Regions from separate parts of the Modestobacter sp. VKM Ac-2978 genome, predicted to be linked through region 1. Evidence: predicted binding sites of a transcription regulator. Region 1 holds the regulator's gene; the other holds the start of a gene.
The links. Region 1 encodes LexA, which represses DNA repair genes until DNA is damaged. Its sites were predicted from a motif close to TCGAACANNTGTTCGA; they were not measured.

Region 1 (8,538 bases):
GAGGAGCGGATGCGGGAGAGGTTCAGCCCGGCACCCGAGCCGCCCTTGAAGATCAGGCCCTCTTCCCGGTACCAGTTCAGGATCGAGTCCATCTGGTCGTCGACGGCCAGGATGAAGCAGGCGCTGACCTGCTGCGGGGAGGCCGTGCCCACGTTGAACCAGACGGGCGAGTTGAAGCTGAACACCTGGTGCAGCAGCATCCAGGTCAGCTCGTGCTCGAAGACCTCGGCGTCGCCCTCGCTGGCGAAGTAGTCGTGCTCACGGCCGGCCGCGCCGTAGGTCAGGACGACCCGGTCGATGAGCTGCCGCAGGCTCGTCTCGCGCTGCGAGCTGCCGACCGCACCCCGGAAGTACTTGGTGGTGACGATGTTGGTGGCGTTGATGCTCCACTCGGCCGGGAACTCGACCCCACGCTGCTCGAAGTTGATCGAGCCGTCCCGCCAGTTGGTCATGACGACGTCGCGGCGCTCCCACACGACCTCGTCGTAGGGGTGCACCCCCGCGGTGGTGAACACGCGCTTGACCTTCAGGCCCTTCCCCCGGCTGGGGGCCTTGGCGGTGCGGCGGTTCCGGCTGGTGGTGAGGCGGTCAGCTGTCTCGGTCATCGTGCGAGGGCTCCCTGGGTCGGACTGGTGCGGTGGTGCGGGCGGAGCGGCTGGGGAAGCCGGCGGGTGCCGGAGCCGGGTCGTGCGGTCTCCTCGTCGAGACCTGTCTAGCGGAGGGGTCGGACAGTTCTCACGGGCCGGCGGCGCTGCCGGTGTCGGCCGGTCGCGGCCGCTCGGGGGCTCGCCGGCGGGTGGTGGTCCCGGTCGCGGGGCTCCCGGTCGCGGGGGTCTCCTGGTCGCCGTCGACCGCGTCGCGCTCGACGGGTGGCGCGTCACCGGCGCGGGCAGTGCTCCGGGCCGGTGCGGCGCGCAGCTCGGCGATCTCCTTCTCGAAGTCGGCGACCGAGGAGAAGCTGCGGTAGACGCTGGCGAAGCGGAGGTAGGCGACCTCGTCGAGATCGCGCAGCGGGCCGAGGATGGCCAGGCCGACCTCGTGGCTGGGGATCTCGGCGCAGCCGGTGGCGCGTACCGCGTCCTCGACCTGCTGGGCCAGCAGGGCCAGTTGGTGCTCGTCGACCGGCCGCCCCTGGCACGCCCGCCGCACCCCGGCGACGACCTTGCCCCGGGCGAAGGGCTCGCTCACGCCGCTGCGCTTGACGACGGCGAGGACCGCCTCCTCCACCGTGGTGAAGCGGCGTCCACAGCCCGGGCAGGAGCGTCGACGGCGGGTGGTCGCCCCCTCGTCGGTCTCCCGCGAGTCGATGACCCGGCTGTCGGGGTTGTGGCAGAAGGGACAACGCATGTCGATCTCCTCCTTCCCGAGGTGTCGCGCAGGGTCTCGCCGCGGCGTCGTGACACCGTGACCGGGCCCCGACCCGATGGCCGTGCTGTGGACTGGGCCGGGGACATCCGGTGGATGCGCCGGGGACAACGTGTGGAACGACTGTGGATGGCTTACAGCTCTGTAACTACTAGATGTTGTGGTGGAACCGTACGACCACCCCTACAGGTGTGCAAGCCCTGGCGAGCGTGTCGTCTTCCGCATCTGACCCGGGCGCCCCTCGGAGCCCCTCCCGCCACAACCACCGGCGCCTCGGTCGGGCCCTTCGCACCGAGGTGGACACCGGTGCGCCGCCGGTCAGGGCAGCTCGAGCACCTGACCGGGGACGAGGTCGACGTCGGAGAGGCCGTTCACGTCCAGGAGCGCGTCGACGACCGCGCGACGGTCCTCCTCCGGCGCGATCTCGCCGGCGATCGACCACAGGGTGTCCCCGGACTGGACGACGACCGTCGTCGAGCCGGCCAGCTCGAGGCCGCCGCCGGGGCCGCCGGACTCGGCGGCGAACGTCGCCGCGGCGACGGACACCCCGAAGGCGATGGACAGCCCGGCGACCACTCGCCGCCCGCGCCGGGTCAGCCGCAACGGCGCCTGTCTACCCGAGGCGGCCCCACCGCCGCCCCCTCCCGTGCGCCTCGCGCAGCCGGCGGCGCCCCCGCCCGCAACGCCGACCCGCCGACCAGGGCGCACGTCGGGATGCCCGGGACCCCACAGGGCCGCCGCAGGGCGAACCGCCCGGGGCAGGGGTGCAGGCCGACCGCGCACCACGGACCCGGGCGAGTGCGCCACCTGGCGCGCCCCCGGGAACGGGAGCACGACCGCCATCGAGGCCGGGGCGGCCACGGGGAGCTCGAGCTGCGAACTGGCCATCGGGGTGCTCCAGAGGTCTCGCGGTACCGGGTGGTCGAACAGGCGTTCGAACGGAACGTCTGGGCGATGTCTACCGCACACCCCCGACAGGAACACGCCGACACGGCGACTTCTTCGAACAGGTGTTTGAACGGAGAGGCCTGAGGCGATACGGTTCCGAGGCGATCGAGGACGGCGTCCGCGGTCCCGGCTCGCCGTGGCGACACGGCCGTCGGTACGGCAGGACGCCACCGGGAACTGCTGCCGAGGCAGCCGGACGAGGAGGACACATGGCGGTCGACGGCCCGAAGGCGCGCGGCGGCAAGAGCCCTTCGCGGCGTGGAGCGTCCAGCCCGGCACCCGCCGACGGCGCAGCGCCCACGGCTGCGGCGGGGGCGGGAGCAGCGGTGCGGGAGTTCCCCGACCGGGCCGCCGACGGCGACGGACTGACCCAGCGGCAGCGCCGGGTGCTCGAGGTCATCCGTGACTCGATCGAGCGCCGCGGCTACCCGCCCTCGGTCCGCGAGATCGGTGAGGCGGTCGGTCTCTCCTCCGCCTCGTCCGTGGCCCACCAGTTGTCGGTGCTGCAGCGCAAGGGCTGGCTGCGCCGTGATCCGAACCGGCCGCGCGCACTCGACGTGCGCCTCCCCGGCGACAGCACCGCGACGACGAACGAGGCCACGGCCGAGGCGCTGGCCGGTTCCGGTGCAGCCAGTGGCGTCGACGACGCCACTGCCCCCCGACCCACGTACGTGCCCCTGGTCGGCCGGATCGCCGCCGGCGGTCCGGTGCTGGCCGAGCAGGCGGTCGAGGACGTCTTCCCCCTCCCCCGCGAGCTGGTCGGCGAGGGCACCCTGTTCATGCTGAAGGTCGCGGGTGACTCGATGGTCGACGCGGCGATCTGCGACGGTGACTGGGTCGTCGTCCGGCAGCAGCCGACCGCGGAGAACGGCGAGATCGTCGCCGCGATGATCGACGGCGAGGCGACGGTGAAGACCTACAAGCGGCGCGACGGGCACGTGTGGCTGATGCCGCACAACGCCGCGTACGAGCCCATCCCGGGTGACGACGCCACGGTCCTCGGCCGGGTCGTCACCGTCCTGCGCCGGGTCTGACCTCGGGCACGGGAGCCGTGCTCAGGCCGGGTTCCGCCGGAGCTTGCCGCCGACCCACACGAGCACGGTGGCCACGGCCGCGGCGATGAGACCGGCGGTCAGCGGCTCGACCCCACCGGCGGTCGCCAGCGACCCGGCGGCGGCCTCGGTTGGCTCCGCCGGGGCCGTCCCCGCCAGGTCACCGGTGGCCGGCACCTGGGTGACCACCGCAGGGAGTCCCTCGCCGGCGACGAGCAGGTCCCGGTCGTTCGCCGCGAAGGCGATGGCCTCGCCCTGGGGGGCCTCCGGCAACGCCACCCGCACCGGGGGCCCGGCCAACGCCCCGGCGACGTCGGAGCCGCTCAACGGCCAGACATAGGCGTCGGTGTAGGTCCGCAAGGCGATCCGCGAGCCGTCCGACGACACGGCGCCACCGGTGACCAGCAGCTGGCCGGCCCGGCCCACCGGGCCGCCCGGTGTGCCGGTCAACGTGAACCCGAGCGCCGCCACCTTGCTCATCGGCACGGTGGCTCCGTCGCCGAGGGGCGCATCCGGGCGGTACACGGAGCTGGCGCCCAACACCTCCTTGGTCACCAGGTACGGGGTGCCGTCGGGCGCGAGCAGGAGGGCCTCCGCGTCGTGCGGACCGTCGGGGTAGGTGAGCCTGGTCAGCACGGTGGTCCCGTCGGGGCGCAGACCGATCAGCGCCACCGTCTCCCGGCTCTGCGCGTTGTCCCCGATGTCGGCGAGCCAGATGGTCCCGTCGGCGGCGAGGGCGAGGTCCTCGGGGTCGTACGGGTCGACCTCCGCCGTGCGCACCTCGCCCACCGCACAGGCTCCGTCGAGCACCAGCACCTCGGCGCGGTCGCCGCCGTCGTTCATCGCGAGCATCGACTCCCCGGCGCCGGCCAGGCCGGAGAGCTCCGGGAGCCGCGGGTCGGTGATCTCGCACCGGGTGGTCGGCTCGCCGTAGGGAGCGGTCCCGTCGTCGGCGGTCGCCGACCCGGCAGGCAGCAGTGCGACCAGCAGGCCGACGGGCGCACAGAGGACGGCGCCGGCCGTCGTCCTGCGGCGGGTGGCGCGGCTACGCCTGGGATCGGCCGACTCTGGCACGAACCCAGCGTGACATCGCGACAGCGTCCAGTGCGTGAACCACGCCCAACAGCAGCAGTCCGACCGCGAGCCCGACCACCGCGTCGGTGACCCAGTGGAAGTCCAGCGCCACCATGGCCACACCCGTCGCCACCGGCCCCAGCACGCTGAGCAGCCAGGTGGCCCGCTGCACGCCCGCGGGCAGGCCGAACTCGACGGCCTGCCATCGGGCCACCCCCCACATGAGGACGGCGTTCGCCACGTGCCCCGAGGGGTAGCTGGCCCCGTCCGTGTGGAAGAACGACCCGGGGAAGGCCGGGGCCGTACGACCGGTGCCCCACTTGAACGCGTAGACCACGGTGGTGAGCAGGGCCAGCGCGACGACCACCCGGACCAGCGGCACCAGCGTCCGCTGCCGCACGGCGAGCCACCCGACCAGCCCGGCCAGCACCACCAGGATCGTCACCCGCCCGCCGATCTGGGTGACGACCCAGATCGGCCAGTAGGCCCACGAGTCCCGCAGCGCCCACACACTGGTCACCTCGGAGACCCGCAGGTCCATCCGTTCCAGCCACCCGCGGCTGAGCAGGTTGACGGTGACCGCGACGGTGACGAGGGCGGCGAGGACGAGCAGCCACCACGGCGGCCGGCCCACCCCGACCACCGGTGCGACCGGTCGATCGGCAGCGGTCGCCGTCCGGTCCACCGCTCCCCTGGTCATCGCGTCACGGTACCGGGGCCGTGACCTGGTCGTGATCCGCCGGGCTGTCCGCTCGCCCCGCTGCCGGAGCCCGGCACGAACGTGCGAGCGGCAGCGGGGCCCTCCGTCAGTCCTCGGTGGCCGGCGCGGTGAAATCGTCGAGCTGGGCGGCCAGGCCGGCGTTGACGCGCGCGGTCAGCCGGGTCCCGGTGGCCTCGTGCGCCTCCTCGACGACCTCGCCGTCCCGGTGCACCCGGGCGACCAGGTCACCCCGGTCGTAGGGCACCAGCACCTCGACGTCGATGTGCGGGTGCGGCAGCCGCTGGGCGATCACGTCGCGCAGCGCCTCGATGCCCTCGCCGGTCCGGGCCGAGACCCACATCGCCCCGGGGAGCGCCTGGCGCAGCGCCAGCATGTCCTCCTCGGTCATCGCGTCGACCTTGTTGACGACGATCAGCTCCGGGACGGCGGACGCGTCGATCTCGTTGAGCACCGTGTGCACGGCGTCGATCTGGCCCAGCGGGTCGGAGTCGGAACCGTCGACGACGTGCACGAGCAGATCGGCGTCGGCCACCTCCTCCAGCGTGGAGCGGAACGCGTCGACCAGCTGGTGCGGCAGGTGGCGCACGAAGCCGACGGTGTCGGTCATCGTGTACTCGCGCCCCTCGGGCGTCTGCGCGCGACGGACCGTCGGGTCCAGGGTGGCGAACAGCGCGTCCTGGACCAGCACGCCGGCCCCGGTGAGCTGGTTGAGCAGGCTGGACTTGCCGGCGTTCGTGTAGCCGGCGATCGCCACGCTCGGCGTCGCGTTGCGGTCGCGGGAGTTGCGCTGCGTCGTCCGGGCGGTCGCCATCCCGGCGATCTCCTTGCGGAGCTTGCTCACCCGGGAGCGGATCCGGCGGCGGTCGGTCTCGATCTTGGTCTCACCCGGACCACGGGTGCCGATGCCGCCACCGCCGGCGACCCGACCACCGGCCTGCCGGCTCAGCGACTCACCCCAGCCACGCAGCCGGGGCAGCATGTACTGCATCTGGGCCAGCTCGACCTGGGCCTTGCCCTCCCGGCTGGTGGCGTGCTGGGCGAAGATGTCCAGGATCAGGGCGGTCCGGTCGACCACCTTGACCTTGAGCACCTTCTCCAGCTGGTTGAGCTGGCCGGGGGCCAGCTCCCCGTCGCAGATCACGGTGTCCGCGCCGGTGGCGGCGACGACCTCGCGCAGCTCGGCGGCCTTGCCCGAGCCGACGTAGGTGGCCGGGTCCGGCTTGTCCCGGCGCTGCATCAGCGCGTCGAGCACCTGGGAACCGGCGGTCTCGGCGAGCGCGGCGAGCTCGGTCAGCGAACGCTGCGCGTCGGCCGCCGTCCCCTCGGTCCAGACGCCGACCAGGACGACCCGCTCCAGGCGGAGCTGGCGGTACTCGACCTCGGTGACGTCGGTGAGCTCGGTGCCGAGCCCCGCGACCCGACGGAGTGCGCCGCGCTCCTCCTTGACGTAGGAGCCGGTGGTGTCGTCGGCGGCGTCCCACTGACCGGCCGGTGCCGGCTTGGTGTCGGGCATGCTGGCGCGCGCCTTGTCGACACGGGCTTCGGCCTCGTCGAGGATCGCGCGGTTCTGGGCTGTCGTCATCGTCTCCAGCGTGGCATGCCCCTGGTCCTGGGGCGACCGACTTGTCACATCACCTGTTGTCATCGCCCGGTACAACACCTCGGACCTCCGGATGCATCCCGAGGTACAGCGACCAGCGCTCCGCCCCGGGGTCCGCCGGCCGGGTGGCGTACTCGTCCAGCAACCGGTGCAGCCGTTCGCGGAACTCGGCCAGGTCCGCCGCACCCAGCCGCAGGCCCAACCGGGTGCTCTCCAGGTGGCTCTCCCCCACCGCGGCGACCTCCTCGAGGAAGGCGGCGAGCGCGGCGTCCCGGGCAGCGCCCGAGGCGCCGGCGCCGTCCATCAGCCAGCTCTTCCCGGTCGCCCGGTAGGGCACCTCCCGGGCGCCCCGGGCGCCCCGCCGCGCGCTCTCGGCGACCAGGAAGCCGGTGTCGACGAGGGTGCGGACGTGGTGCAGCACGGTCGCCGGGTTGCGGCCCAGCCGCGCGGCGAGCTCCTTGTTGGTCAGCGCCTCGTCCAGGCACAGCCGCAGGATCCGCAGCCGGACGGCGGAGGCGAGGGCGCGCGCCTCGGCGTCGGTGGCCGGCCGGCGCTCCCCGACGAACCGCCGCGCCCCCGCACCGGCCACCGCCTCGCCCGCACCGGCCTCCGGCTCGTCCATCCCGGCAGCCTAGGACGTCGACACGGCTCAGTGATTGACTTCCCCCGATCAGTGGCGGGAGGCTGCGCCGGTGACCCGCGACCGGAGCCTGCTGCGGCACCACGACTTCCGTCAGCTGTGGGCCGCTGAGACGGTCAGCCAGGTGGGCACCCAGGTGACCCTGCTGGCCCTGCCGGTGCTGGCGGTCTCGCTGCTGGAGGCGACGCCGCTGGAGATGGGCGTCCTGACGGCACTCGAGACCGCCGCCTTCCTGCTCATCGGGCTCCCGGCCGGTGCCTGGGTCGACCGCTGGCGGCGCCGTCGGGTGCTGGTCACCGCCGACCTGGTGCGCGCGGCGGTGCTGGCGACCCTGCCGATCGCGTACCTCCTCGACGCCCTCACCCTCGGGCAGCTGTTCGTCGTCGCGGCGGCGACCGGCACGGCGACCGTCTTCTTCGACGTCGCCTACCAGAGCTACCTGCCCGCCCTGGTCGACCGCGACCAGCTGGTCGACGGCAACGGCAAGCTGGAGGCCAGCCGGGCCGTCGCCCAGGTGGCCGGGCCGGGCATCACGGGCGTGCTGCTGCGGGTGCTGGGCGCCCCCCTGCTGATCGCCGTCGACGCGGCGTCCTTCCTGCTCTCGGCGTTCTTCATCGGGCGGATCCAGCGCCCGGACACCGTTCCCGACCGGGCCGGGCGGCGGTCGCTGCGCGCCGAGATCGGCGAGGGGCTGTCCTTCGTCGTCCACCAGCCGCTGCTCCGCCGGATCGTCGCCTGCACCGGCACGTCGAACCTGTTCTCCACGATCACCACGACCCTGCTGGTCCTCTACGCGCTGCGCCGGCTCGAGCTGTCCGAGAGCGTGCTGGGCCTGGTCTTCTCCGCCGGCGCGGTGGGCGGACTGGTCGGCGCGGCGACGGCCGCCCGCTTCGCCCGCACCGTCGGCGAGGGCCGGGCGATCCCGCTGGCGGTCATGGTGATGGTGCCGTTCACCGCTCTCACGCCGCTGGCCGCCACCGGCGCCCCGCTGGTCTTCCTGACGCTCGGCCAGTTCGGCTTCAGCTGGGCGGTGGTCGTCTACAACATCACCCAGGTCAGCTTCCGGCAGCGGCTGTGCCCACCGGCGCTGCTGGGCCGGATGAACGCCTCGGTGCGCTTCCTGGTCTACGGCACGATG
Region 2 (8,538 bases), 200 kb from region 1:
ACCGCACTGCGCACCAGGGACTACCCGGAGGACCCCGACGTCCTCGCCGTCACCGACGAGGCGCACCAGGCGACGGTCGACTACGTCAACCAGGTCGTGGCCACCTCCACCGAGGAGCTGACCACGCTCACCAGCCGGTACGAGGACACCCCGATCCTCGACTTCATCCAGCAGGTGCAGACCGAGACCGTCGACGCTGCGCTCGGGGGCACCGAGTGGGCCGACCTGCCGGTGCTGTCGATCGCCGCGCCGTTCAGCCGGGAGGCGGTCTTCCCGGAGGGTGAGGTCACCATCCGGGACATCGCCGGGCTGTATGTCTTCGACAACACGCTGGAGGCGGTGGAGATGACCGGCGCCCAGGTGCGCGACTACCTGGAGGAGTCGGCGAGCTACTTCACCCAGGTGCCGGCCACCGGGCCCGTCGACCCGGAGACGATCACCAACGCCGACGGGACGCCGGACTACAACTACGACGTGCTCTCCGGCGTCGAGTACGACCTGGACGTCTCCCGGCCGGTCGGCGAGCGGGTCACCCGGCTGGAGATCGACGGTGAGCCGGTGGCCGACGACGCCCGCTTCGTCGTCGCGGTGAACAACTACCGGCGCTCCGGCGGTGGCGGTTTCCCGCACATCTCCACGGCCCCGGTGGTCTACAACGAGCAGCTGGAGATCCGTCAGCTGCTCATCGAGTGGGCCCAGGAGCGCGGCGTGATCGACCCGGCCGACTTCTACGTGGAGAACTGGCAGCTCGTCCGCGACGGCGAGCCGCTGCTCGGCTGACCCTCCGGAGGGGCCGGTGTCGCGACATCGGCCCCTCCGGCACGGCGAACGCCCCGCTCCCCGGTCTGGGGGAGCGGGGCGTTCGTCGTGCGACTGCCCTCGGGCGAGCGGGTCAGACCAGCCGACGCGCGGAGTTGTAGCCCCACATGGTGTCGACGTTGATGGTGCGGACGACGTCCCCGGCGGTGGGGGCGTGCACCATCAGGCCGTTGCCGATGTAGATGCCGACGTGGCCCACCGGGTCGTAGAAGAAGACCAGGTCACCGGGCTGCAGGTCGGCGCGGGCCACGGGCACGCCCATCGTCGACTGCATGCGGGAGGAGTGCGGCAGCGTGATGCCGGCGGCCGCGAAGGAGAACTGCGTCAGCCCGGAGCAGTCGTAGACGTTCGGGCCGGCCCCGGCCCAGACGTACGGCTTGCCCTGCTGGGCGAGCGCCGTGTCGACGATGATCTGGGCAGCTGCGTTGGGAGCCGCGACCGGGGCCACCGGTGCCGCGACGGGTGCTGGGGCGGCCGCTCCACCGCCGCCGACCGAGGCCTGGGCGGCCATCGGCGTGAGGGCGACGCCCGCGCTGGCGAACAGCGCGATCAGTGCCCGGCGACCGGAACGGGAGGGACGGGCAGGGGACGTGCGAGTGGTCGTCATGGACGACGGGTTCTCCTTGTTCTCCTCAACCGCCTACCGAGTTAGCTGACGGGTTCGGGCGGGGAACTCGCCCGGCGCTCCGGCACTCGCGTGCCCTTGCGCTTCACCCCAAGACTGCGGTGGGTCCCCGGTCCGGGCGTCCGCGGCGACGATGCGGCGGTTGCCCGGTTCGGCGGTGCTCGCCGGTGTCACCGTGTGTGGTGACTCAGGGGCCGGCGGGCGCGGATGACGGTAGGGCTGTCATGGATTTGTCACAAAGTGCCGCGCGTTGCGGTTCCGACACCCCGTGGGGCTGCAACACGCCCGGCCGGCGAGGACGACTCGCCGAGCTGACGTCGAGCAACGCCGGAGCCGGTTGTCGGCGAGGTCGGCTCTCGCCGGCTGTTCCCGCCGGGAATCCGATTTCTGGTCGGACGGCGGGTGGGCACGTTTCGTGTTCGACGCGACACGGCCCGCTGCCTGAGGTGCCGCGTGATCGGCTCTCCCGTCGACCAGCTCCCAGGGCGACGCTGGTCGCTGATCACGTCTGCCGCTCTTGCGGTCGGGCCGATCGCCGACGAGCCACGATCGGCCGTGGCAAGTGGCTGTTGGAATCTGTGGACAGGCCTCTGACCTGGGGATTCGCTTTGCCTGAAGCATGTGCCGGCGGTAGTATTCGTACACACGTTCGAATACGTCGGGAGGTGTCCGTGAGCGAGTTGATGTCAGCTCTGGACGCCTTGGCGGCCGAGGAGTTGCACGGGTTGACGGACGGCCGCGTGCTGGACCGGGTCGCCGAGTTGGTGGCCGTGCAGAACCGGGTCGCCGCGGAGCTGACCCGCACGGTGCGCCGCGCGGACACCACGCAGGCCGCGGAGCACGACGGGTTGAAGAGCATGCGGTCGTGGTTGATCGGGCACGCGCGGCTGGCGCCGACGGACGCGTCGCGGGTCCTGCGGTCGGGTCGGGCGTTGGAGCACTTCCCGGCGCTGGCGGCCGGGTTCGCTGAGGGGTCGGTGACGGCGGCGCAGATGGACGTGGTCGCCGCTGCGGTGGGGGAGCGTGAGCGGGCTCGAGCCGCCGAGCAGGGCATCGACCTGGCTGCGTTCGATCGGGTGTGGGCGCAGGTGGCGGCGGAGTCGCCGCATCAGTCGTTGGTGGCTGCGGTGCAGGCCTTCGAGGACGCCCTCGACCCGGACGGCCCGGAGCCTGATCCGACGGAGGGGCGGCGGCTGACGATCGCCAAGCACGCCGACGGCAGCGTCACCGGCCGGTTCGACCTCGACGCTGTTGGTGGGGAGAAGGTGCAGGCCGCGATCGAGTCGATCGTGCAGGCCGACCGGCCCCAGGGTGATGAACGGACCCGCGCGCAGCAGAACGCCGATGCGCTGGTGCAGCTGTGCGACAACCAGTTGGCCAGCGGTGATCTGCCGATCCTGCGGACGGTGAAGCCGCACGTGGTGGTGGGCATCGACCTCGACGACCTCGTCGACCCCGCCACCGGTGCCGGGGCGGCGAGCACCGGCTTCGGGGCGACGATCTCCGCCGCCCGTGCCCGCTACCTGGCCTGTGACGGCAGCATCTCCCGGATCGTCATGGGCCCCGACGGGGTGCCGCTGGACCTGGGGCGGGACCACCGGGTGGTCACCCCCGGCCTGCGCAAGGCCGTCGAGCGGCGGGACAAGTCCTGCGTGTTCGCCGGCTGCGGCGCCCCGTCCTGGTGGTGCGACGTGCACCACCTCATCCACTGGCTGCACGGCGGCGAGACCTCGCTGCAGAACTCAGCGTTGTTGTGCGAACGCCATCACACCAAGGTCCACCACGGCTTCCGGGTGCAGCGAGATCCCGGCGGGCGATGGCGCACCTACCGCCCCGACGACACCGAGATCCTCATCGGTCCGCTGCTGTAGCGCGGCAGGGATCGCGGGCCCCGCCGTCAGCAGGACGGCGGGTCCGCAGGCTGCGCAGGTCCGGGCGGATGTCCCGCCGACAGCGGAGGCGGCCCGAGCAGCTCCTCAGCCCTCGTCGGCTCCCGGCCTGATCACCCTGCGGCGGGCTGGTCCAGGTGTTCCCGCACCACCGTGCTCGGCGGGACGGGCGGGGTGGGGACCGCGTGCAGGTCCGCATCGCCGTCCGCCACCGCGGTCAGCCACTGACCAGCGCTCTGCCGGGTGATCCGGCCGGCCCGCACCGCCTGGGCCAGCGCCAGCTCCAGCGGCGGCATCAGCACCGGGTGCCGGCGGCGGTGCCCGAACACCGCCAGCGTCTGCTGGAACAGGTCGTCGCGGGTCATCCCGGCCACCGACCGGCACAGCGCCACCATCGCGTTGCCGATCTCCTCCGGCGGCACGTGCTCCAGCGCCCGGTCGGTGCTCGCCGCCTGGCGCCGGAACGTCGTCCACCCCGCCGGGTCCAGCGGCGTCCGGTCCGAGGTCGCCGGCCACAGGAACTCCGCACCCGGCTCCGGCAGCAGCGCCAGGATCGACGCCATCCGCGCCGCGTTCACCCGCGGCACCCCGAACGCCGACGCCGTCAGCCGGGCCAGCCGCTCCCGGTGGATCGGCCCCTCCGCCCGGATCCCCGCCGCCAGCACCCGCCGCACCAGCCGGGCCGCCTCCGGGTTCGCCAGCTGCCGCAGCATCTGCGGCTCGCCCACCGGCTTCGGCGTCCACGCCCGGAACGGCACCTCACCCGCCAGCAGCGCCGGCGTCACCACCGGGTGCGCCGCGCAGCGCACCGGCTCCGCCGTCGACACCTCGTCCTCCACGTCGGGGGCGTCCGGGTCGAACGGGTCGATCTCCTCCTCCGGCTCGGCGACCTCGGCGACCGGGGCCGGCAGCGGCGGCAGCAACGGCGCCACCGGAGCAGCACCCGCCACCGCCGCGACCAGCCGGTCGAGCACCGTCTCCTCCTCGGCCAGCCACTCCGGCAGCCACACCCGCTCCACCGCCGGCCAGCCCCGCAGCTCCGCCAGCTCCAGGTACGCCAGCTCGCGGTCCACCGGCGCCCGCTCCGCCCACGCCGGGCCGTCCAGCAGCACCGCCAGCACCGGCCGCGCCGGCGCCTCCGCCCGGGCGACGGTCAGGTCGACCCGGAACGGGGAGAGCCCGACGTCGGTGCGCACCACGAGCCCGCGCCCCCGCAGCGCGGCGGCGACCTCCTCCCGGTGCGGGTCCGGCACCGCGCCGGAGCGCCGCGGGACCGTGTCCGTGCCGTGCACCGCCTGCTCCAGGTAGGTCCGCAGCCGACGCACCCCCGGCTGGGTCGTCGTCACCGGCCGCAGCAGCGACAGCCGGAACGACGCGAACACCACGACCTGCCGGCGGGCCCGGCTCATCGCGACGGTCAGCCGCCGCTCACCGCCGGCCCGGTTCAGCGGCCCGAGGTCCAGCGGCAGGCAGCCGCGCTCGTCGGCCGCGCACCCCAGCGACAGCAGGACGACGTCGGCCTCCTCGCCCTGCGCGGCCTCCACCTCCCGCACCCGCAGCTCGCCCCGGTCCAGCGCCTCCGCCGCCCGGTCCCGGCCCACCCGCAGCAGGCCCTCGATCAGCCGGCGCTGCGGCCCGTGCAGCGTCACCACGGCCACCGAGGGCACCGACTCTGCCGAGGCCGCGAACCGCTGCCGCAGCTCGGCCACCACCGCCTCCGCCTCGGCCGGGTTGGTGCCCCGCTGCTCGCCCGCGCGCAGGAAGACGCCGTCCACCTGCACCAGCGAGATCGCCGGCCCGGCCGGCGGGCCGGGCACGGTCGTCAGCCGGGAGCCGTAGGCCGCCACGTCGGCGAACGCGACCAGCGACTCGTCGGCGCTGCGGTGGTGCCAGGTCAGCTCCCGCCGCGGCACGCCGGCGCGCAGGCAGGCGACGAGCAGCCCCTCGTCGGGGGCCTCGTCGACCGCTGCACGCGGCGGAAGCTGCTGGCGGTCGCCGACCACCACCGCCGCGCTGGCCCGGCCCAGGGCACCGAGCGCGTCGGTGACCCGCAGCGACGACGCGTCCTCGATCACCACCAGGTCGAACGAGCCGGCGGTCGGGGGGAGGAAGCGGGCGACGGCGTCCGGGGTGGCCAGCACCGCCCGGGTCCGGTCGCCCTCGGCGAGGGCCGCAGCCGCCTGGGTCCGGGCAGCCGCCGACGCCGCGAGCGCCCGGTGGACCGCCTGCTCCGCGGCTCGCGCGTCGGCGGCGCCGAGCCCGCCGGCCGCGGAGCGCTCGGCGAACGACGCCTCGGCCACCCCGCGGTCGAAGGCGGCGACGGCGTCGTCGGCGGGCACCGCTCCGGACAGCAGTGCGGCGCGCGCCTCGGCGAGCCCGGCGGCCTCCAGCAGGTGCAGGTGCCGCAGCAGGTCCAGCCAGTGCCCGAGCGAGGGGACGCCGAACTGCTCGACGGCCCGCTCGTCCTGCGTCGTGTCCCACAGCCGCACCAGGCCGGTGTCCCCGGCCCACGCGACGAGCTGGTCCAGCGAGCCCAGACAGGCCACCGGCAGGGCGGTCAGCGCGGCCCGCAGCTTCCGGACCGCCACCGCCCGGGCCGGGTCCGGTGCCGGCGAGGTGTCCAGGAAGCGGCGCATTGGGGGAGTGAAGGTCGGGTCGCCGTCCAGTGCGGAGCCGAGCCGGCGCAGGGCGGCGACCTGCCGTTCGACCAGCTGCGGGTCGGTCAGCGGGTTCCAGTTCCACGGCACCGCGAGCCCCGCCACGTCCGAGCAGCGCAGGGTCAGCTCGCGGGCCGCTCCCTGCACCTGGAGCAGCTCCGCGGTCAGCACCGGGACGTCGGTCGGCTCCACGTGCGCGTCCGGCCGCAGCGACGGGGTGAGCTCGGTGAGCACCGCCGCCAGCCGCTTGGCCCGGCCGAACCGCCCGGACACCGCCGCCTGCTCGGCGTCCTCGGCGATCCCGGCCAGCGGCAGGTCCAGCGCCTCGGGCAGGGCGACGTCGAGCCCGGGATGCGCCGCGGTGACGAACGCGGAGATCTCGGCGAGCAGCACGGCGGCGTCCTCCGCCCACTCCGGGGTGCGGACGGCGTCCACCGCGGCGAGCGGCACGTCCGGGCCGGCCAGCACGGTGGCGACCGCGTCGAGGTCCTCCGGGGTCCGCGCCGCGGCGATCACCCGCGCCAGCGGCCCGGCGGGCGGCAGCGCGCGCAGCGCCGTGTCGACGGCGAGCACCGCGGCGTGCACCGCCACCGGGTCGGCGTCGGCGGAGTCGAGGAACCCCCACGGGTGCCGCGGCCGCGGCCGGGTGCGCGCGGCGACCTCGGGGAGGGTGGTGAGCAGCTGATGGACCTTGGCGGTGGTGCGCGCCGACGCGGTGGCGACGAACGTCGTCGCCAGCGGCAGCGCCGGGGTGCCGGGCACCGCGGAGAGCACGCCGGCGCGGGCGGCGTACAGCGACAGGCCGGCGGAGTTGGGGGCGTGCAGCCGTTCGGCGTAGCCGGCCAGCTCGCGCCGCGCCGTCCGCAGCTCGTCGGGGAACGCAGGGAGCGCGGCGAGCGCCGGGAGGTCCCCGGCATCGGGCGGGACGGCGGCGGGACGGCGCAGGCCGGTGACCAGCCCGCCGAGCCCCACGTCGTCGAGCCGCCGGGACACCGCGTCCAGCGCGGACTGCTGGGCGGCGAGGACCAGCACCCGCTGACCTCCGGCCGCGGCCGCGGCGACCAGGTTGGCGACCGTCTGCGACTTGCCGGTGCCGGGCGCGCCCTCGAGCACGAAGGTCCGCCCGGCGGTGGCGTCGGTGATCGCCTGCAGCTGGTCGGTGTCGGCGGACAGCGGCAGGGTCGCGGCGAGCTCGGCCAGGTCGGTGGCCAACGCGCTGCCGGGTGCCGGCACGGGGTCGACGAAGGGCTGGCCGGGGCGCAGCAGCACCGGCACCAGCGGGTTGCGCAGGGCGGCCGCGCCGAGCTGGTCGACGTCCTGCCGGATCCGGGCGGACGCCGCGGGCAGCACCGCCAGATCGGCGGTCGGCTCGACCCGGTGCGGCAGTCCGCGCTGGGCCAGCTCCTGCCGCAGCGCCGGCAGGACGACGGCCAGGTCGGGGTCACCGCCGTCGTCCAGGGCCGGCACGGCGACGCCGGTACGGCGGCGCAGCTCGGCAAGCAGGTGCCCGTTCGGGCCGATCGCCCCCGCCGGGTCGGCGGTCAGCCGGTAGGCGCCGGTGCTCGCCACCCGGGAGAGGAGGACCGGCACCAGCACCAGCGGCGAGCGCACCGGCTGCCCGTCGAGCTCCCAGGTCACCGACCCCAGCGCCAGGTACAGGTCGCCGGTGCCGGTCTCCTCGACCAGCGCGGCCGCCCGGTCGGCGAGCCCGGCCAGCCGGCGCGCGTAGTCGACCGAGCCCAGCTCGGCGTACAGCCCGCCGTGCTCGACGAGCAGCTCGCCGAGCTGGTGCGGTGGCAGGTCCCGGGCCGACCGGATGCCACGCCGCCGGGCCGCGGCACCGAGCTGGTCGGTGGGCACCAGGGTGAGCGCGGCGTCGTCCGCGAGCCGCTCGGCGAGGACGGTCAGCCGCCCGGGCGGCACGGTGAGCGGCACGACGCCGCCGTCGGCCCGGTCCAGGTCCAGCAGCGCGGCCGCCGTCCCCGCCGGTCGGGCTCCCGCGCGGGTCGGGCTCCCGTTCGGGCTGCGGTCGGGCAGCCCCGGCAGCGGGAGCGGGACGACGCCGTCCAGCCGTGCGCGGTGCACGTCGGTGACCCCGAGCACCCGGTGCAGGTCACCGGTGAGCCAGGCGGCGGCGGCCGTGCGGTGCAGGTCGCCGAAGGTCGCCGGCTCCGCGGCGATCCCCAGCATCGTGGTCTCCACCAGCGCGATCGCGCCCTGCTCGACCAGCTCGGCGAGCCCGGAGACCTCGGTGGTGGCCGCGCTCTCGGCGCAGCGTTCGACCCGCCAGTAGCCGAGGAAGGCGTGCCCGGGGCAGGTCGCGCCGTCGGCGGCGATCCACAGCAGCGGGCGGATCCCGGCGTGCTCCAGCGCGGCGGCCAGGGTGAGCACGGTGTCCAGGCTGGTGCCGGCCCGGTCGTCGAGCACCTGGTCGGGGGTGCGCACCCGCTGGGGGACGTCGGCCCAGCCCGCGAGCGCGGGGCGCGGCCGGATCGCCCGGCGCCGCATGGCCTCCACGATCGCCGCGGCCGTCTCGTCGATGCGCGTC

Region 2: O2W53_RS14410 (HNH endonuclease signature motif containing protein) is a predicted target of LexA. The motif match lies at 2,082-2,097, and genes of this name have one in related genera.

What each region holds. Positions count from the first base shown of each region.
Region 1 covers NZ_JAPVBP010000005.1:61,561-70,098, reverse strand. The annotation lists gene O2W53_RS13600 (vitamin B12-dependent ribonucleotide reductase) at 1-605, opposite strand, end outside; gene nrdR (transcriptional regulator NrdR) at 736-1,347, opposite strand; gene O2W53_RS13590 (LysM peptidoglycan-binding domain-containing protein) at 1,684-1,968, opposite strand; gene lexA (transcriptional repressor LexA) at 2,523-3,347, shown strand; gene O2W53_RS13580 (hypothetical protein) at 3,369-4,439, opposite strand; gene O2W53_RS13575 (phosphatase PAP2 family protein) at 4,411-5,139, opposite strand; gene hflX (GTPase HflX) at 5,246-6,742, opposite strand; gene O2W53_RS13565 (ArsR/SmtB family transcription factor) at 6,792-7,382, opposite strand; gene O2W53_RS13560 (MFS transporter) at 7,453-8,538, shown strand, end outside.
Region 2 covers NZ_JAPVBP010000005.1:260,600-269,137, forward strand. The annotation lists gene O2W53_RS14400 (bifunctional metallophosphatase/5'-nucleotidase) at 1-780, shown strand, start outside; gene O2W53_RS14405 (C40 family peptidase) at 893-1,426, opposite strand; cyclic di-AMP (ydaO/yuaA leader) riboswitch at 1,443-1,595, opposite strand; gene O2W53_RS14410 (HNH endonuclease signature motif containing protein) at 2,116-3,315, shown strand; gene O2W53_RS14415 (DUF4011 domain-containing protein) at 3,447-8,538, opposite strand, start outside.